DNA from 2 places in the Streptomyces sp. ISL-99 genome. Region 1 is predicted to be linked to the other one. Evidence: riboswitches for the same ligand, from Rfam matches in the RefSeq annotation. Region 1 holds a riboswitch; the other holds the start of a gene.

The links. Region 1 has a riboswitch for cyclic di-AMP ahead of J7E91_RS30395 (M23 family metallopeptidase). Riboswitches for the same ligand answer to the same signal wherever they lie in the genome.
Positions count from the first base shown of each region.
Region 2: another riboswitch for cyclic di-AMP. It lies ahead of J7E91_RS30515 (M23 family metallopeptidase); the one in region 1 lies ahead of J7E91_RS30395 (M23 family metallopeptidase).

Region 1 is NZ_JAGGPC010000062.1:5,646-7,839, reverse strand. It holds gene J7E91_RS30400 (PrsW family intramembrane metalloprotease) at 1-82, shown strand, start outside; gene J7E91_RS30395 (M23 family metallopeptidase) at 188-1,288, opposite strand; cyclic di-AMP (ydaO/yuaA leader) riboswitch at 1,300-1,447, opposite strand; gene J7E91_RS30390 (DUF2332 domain-containing protein) at 1,718-2,194, shown strand, end outside.
Region 2 is NZ_JAGGPC010000063.1:14,442-16,635, forward strand. It holds gene J7E91_RS30510 (pitrilysin family protein) at 1-445, shown strand, start outside; cyclic di-AMP (ydaO/yuaA leader) riboswitch at 669-836, shown strand; gene J7E91_RS30515 (M23 family metallopeptidase) at 849-1,676, shown strand; gene J7E91_RS30520 (GntR family transcriptional regulator) at 1,855-2,194, shown strand, end outside.

The DNA.
Region 1 (2,194 bases):
GTACGGGTACGGACCACCCCCGTCCCAGCGCCCCCCGCCGCACCAGGACTACGCCGCGTACAACCCGTACCGGCAGCAATAGCCGCCCTGGCGGCGACGACGCACCCCGAACAGACCGGCAGCCCTGGGCGCGGGGGGCGGGCGCCAGGACTGCCGGGGACTGTGGGATAGCTGTGCGGACAGGCCGTCAGACGGAGAGGCCCTTGCCGCGCAGCCACGCGGCCGGGTCGACCCCGGCCCCGCCGGGCGTGTGCACCTCGAGGTGCAGGTGCGGCCCGGTGACGTTGCCGGTGGCGCCCACGCGGCCGATGACGTCGCCCGTACCGACTTCGCCGGACGTGACGGTCATCGAGGAGAGGTGGCAGTACCAGACCTCCGTACCGTCCGGGAGCTCCAGGACGATGCGGTAGCCGTACGAACCCGACCAGCCCGCGGACTTGATCGTTCCGCCGTGCACGGCCTTGACCGGCGTGCCCGTCGGGGCGGCGAAGTCGAGGCCGGTGTGCTGGCCGGAGGACCACATCGAGCCGGACTGGCCGTAGGTGGAGGTGAGCGTGTACGACGAGGTGGGCAGCGAGTAGCTGGCGGCCAGCTTGGCGAGCCGCTGCTCCTCCGCCTTGCGCTCGGCCTCTTCCTCCGCCTTGCGCTTCTTCTCCTCGGCCGCGCGCTTCTCCTCGGCCTCCTTGGCCTCGGCCGCGCTCTGCTGCTTCTTCGCCTCGGCCGCGGCCTTCTCGGCGGCCTCCTTCTCGGCGGCCACCTTCACCTCGGCGTCGGCGGCGGCCTGCTGCTGTTCGGCCTGCTGGAGGATGCGGGCGCGCAGGGCCTCGCCGGCGTCGGTGGTGCCCTGCTGGGCGTCGGCGGTGGTGACGCCCGCGGTGGTGAGCGGGGAGGCCGCCATGACCGCTTCGTTCGCCGTGCCCGCCTGCGCACCTGAGCCGGATTCCGCGTCGTCGGACATCAAAGAGCCGACACCGGGTAGTGACTTGGCGTCGGGAAGTGAGTCCGCTATCACGTCGGGAAGGGAGATCGAGATGGCCGGCTTGTCCTGCGCGGTGGCGATGCCTCCCGCGCCGACCGCGGCGATGACGCCTACGCCGAGAACGGTGGAGCTGCGGCCGAGACCGCCGCGCTGCTTGGCGACGCGGTGACGACCGCGTACGGGCCGGACGGAATCCTCAGTGGGATTCCATTCCCCCCAGGTCCCCTCCGCGCCGATGTGGTTCCCGGTGGTGGCGGGCGCCCCGTAAGGGGGCAGGGTGGCTTCGGGGGCAGGCCTGTTGGACGCCACGGAGGCGTGCTCCTTTCCTTCCTTCTCGCCTACCGGGTTAGCTGACGGGTTCGGAGCAGGAAGGTCTCCTACGGGCCTCTCCGTGGGTACGAAGCGGCCCGATTCACCCCAAGGAACGTGGTTCCCCGGTTCCCTTGCGGGATTCGGCGCGTGCGCACGGTGTCGTCTCTTGCGACGACTGGGACGACCGCGCTGCGTTATCGAACGTTAATAGACAGAGGCTCCGGTTTCCAAGCTGTTCCAGTTGATCGTTAAGGGTCTTGACCTGCACCAATCAGGACACAGGCGAACGCGGCCGGACAAATTGACCACCCCTCAGGAAACATCCACACCATGACGGTTCGTCAATTGTTATGCGCAGCGGTGTGTCGCGATTACCCAGCGTCGCAATGACCGTCGCACGAGCGGTCGCACGACTAACTTCTCCCCATGGTCGTCAACAACGCGCAGTCGGTGGCCGATCGCTACCGCGAGTTCTCCGAGCAGCAGGCAAGCGGCGTATCCCCCGCGTACGCCGAACTCACCGCCCGCATCAGCGAGGACCAGGACTTCTGCGCCCACATCGCCGCCCTCCCGCCCGGCAACAAGCAGCAGCCCAACCTCCTCCTCGCCGCAGTCCGCCACCTCGGCGGCCCCTACGAGCAGTGGGCTGCCTTCCGCGACTGGACCCTGGCCCACTGGGACGACGTACGCGAGGTCATGCTCGCCCGCTTCACCCAGACCAACGAGCCCGCCCGCTGCGCCACCCTGCTGCCACTCCTCGCCACGCTCCCCCAGCCCCTCGCCCTCATCGAGGTCGGCGCATCGGCGGGCCTGTGCCTCCACCCCGACCGCTACGCCTACCGCTACAACGACGGCGCCGTCCTGGGCAGCTCCCCCGTCACCTTCGACTGCCGTACGGAGGGC
Region 2 (2,194 bases), on a different contig from region 1:
CGCCTTCGGCCAGGTGCTGCGCTCCGCTCCCGACGGGTCGGGCGCCTCCATGCTGGCGATCAGCGGCTCGGTGGACACGGAGTCCACGGGACCGGCGCTCGAAGACCTGTGGAAGGTGCTGCGCACCCTCGCCGCGGAGGGCCTCACGGACGCCGAGCGGGACGTCGCCGTACAGAACCTGGTCGGTGTCGCGCCGCTCAAGTACGAGACGGCGGCGGCCGTCGCCGGCACGCTCGCCGACCAGGTCGAGCAGCACCTGCCGGACGACTTCCAGGCCCAGCTGTACGCCCGGCTCGCCGAGACGGGCACCGTGGAGGCCACCGCGGCGGTCGTCAGCGCCTTCCCCGAGGACCACTTGGTCACGGTCCTCGTCGGAGACGCGTCGCAGATCGAGGAGCCCGTCAGGGCGCTCGGCATCGGCGACGTGACGGTGGTCAGCGGCTGACCCGCCAGAGCCGATTGCGCAACTCGCCCCAAAGCGGGCGATAGAGGGGCCCCGGGAGTCGAAAGACTGCCGGGGTCCTTCTTGTATGTCCGTTTTGTTGTGGAGGTTGCCTGTCTGGCCTGTGGGGTGCGTTACAAAACGCCGTGTCTGTTTGGTGATTAAAAGATGTCCCGTTTAGCGTCTGTCCGGCTGTCCGTCAGCAGTGAGCCGCATCCGCGGCACCGGGCAGCCATCGCCGAGTCCCCGTCAGGCGCGAGCCTGGGGAGCCGGGGACCCAATCAGTCCCTGGGGTGAATCGGGTGTCCTCTGTGCGTACGTACGGAGGCGTCCGTAGGAGACCTTCCTGCTCCGAACCCGTCAGCTAACCCGGTAGGCGAGAAGGAAGGAAAGGATCAGCCACTTCATGGCGTTCACCCGTGCCACCGGGAAGCACCGTCGTCCGAGCCGCCTGACGCGCAGGAGCGCGAACATGGCCGGCGTCGCCGCCCTCGCGACCACCGGCGTCATCGGAGGCCTGACCTCTCCGGCCCTCGCCGCCGACAGCGACATCAGCGCCGACGCGGCGCACGCCGTCCAGGACACCGGCCTGACCCAGGCCATCGTCATCGGCGACTCCCTCGCCGACCAGATCGCCGCCCAGGCCGACCAGCAGAAGCGCGCCGCCGTCAAGGCGGAGGCGGCACGCAAGGCCGAGGCCGAGCGGAAGGCCGAAGCCAAGCGCAAGGCGGAAGCCAAGGCCAAGGCCGAGGCGCGGGCCAAGAAGGAGCGCGAGGAGCGCGCGGCCAAGGAGCGCGCCGCCCGCGAGGCGGAGCGCAAGCGCCTCAATGGCTACACCCTCCCGGTCGCCGGCTCCGTGGTGACCACCGGCTACAAGACCGGCGGCAACCTCTGGTCCTCCGGCAGCCACTCCGGCGTCGACTTCCGCGCCGCGTCCGGCAGTTCCGTCGTCGCCGTCGGCGCGGGCACCGTCGTCGAGGCCGGCTGGGGCGGGGCGTACGGCAACAACATCGTCATCAGGATGAACGACGGCACGTACACGCAGTACGGCCACCTGTCGTCCCTCGGCGTCTCCGTCGGCCAGAGCGTCGCCTCCGGTCAGCAGATAGGCCTGTCGGGCTCGACCGGCAACTCGACCGGCCCGCACCTGCACTTCGAGGCCCGCACGTCCCCCGAGTACGGCTCCGACATGGACCCGGTCGCATACCTGCGCGCGCACGGCGTGAACGTCTGACGGTCCAGGCACGCTCAGTCGTACTGAAGGCCCCGGCTTCCGCGCCGGGGCCTTCAGTATGTCCAAAAGCCGCCCATGAATTCCGGCACCCCGTCGGAAATCGAGGAATGCTGCAATAGAGTCACCGAACAGGCGTCGATCGACCGCGTTTCGCGGGGATTAAGGCGGAGGTTCGGTCATGCGCATTCCCGCGCAATCGGTATGCACGGCAATCCGTGACGACATCGTTTCCGGTGTGTTCGCGCGGGGCAGCAGGCTCACCGAAGAGCTGCTGGCGCGACGTTACGGCGTCTCCCGCGTCCCGGTGCGCGAGGCCCTGCGCACGCTGGAGTCCGAGGGGTTCGTCACCACCCGCCGGCACGCGGGCGCCTGCGTGGCCGAACCCACCGAGCGGGAGGCCGCCGACCTGCTGGAGGTACGGACGCTGCTCGAACCGCTCGGCGCCGCCCGCGCCGCCCAACGGCGCACCGAGGCCCACCTCAAGGTGCTGCGCGGCCTGGTCAGACTCGGCCAGGAGC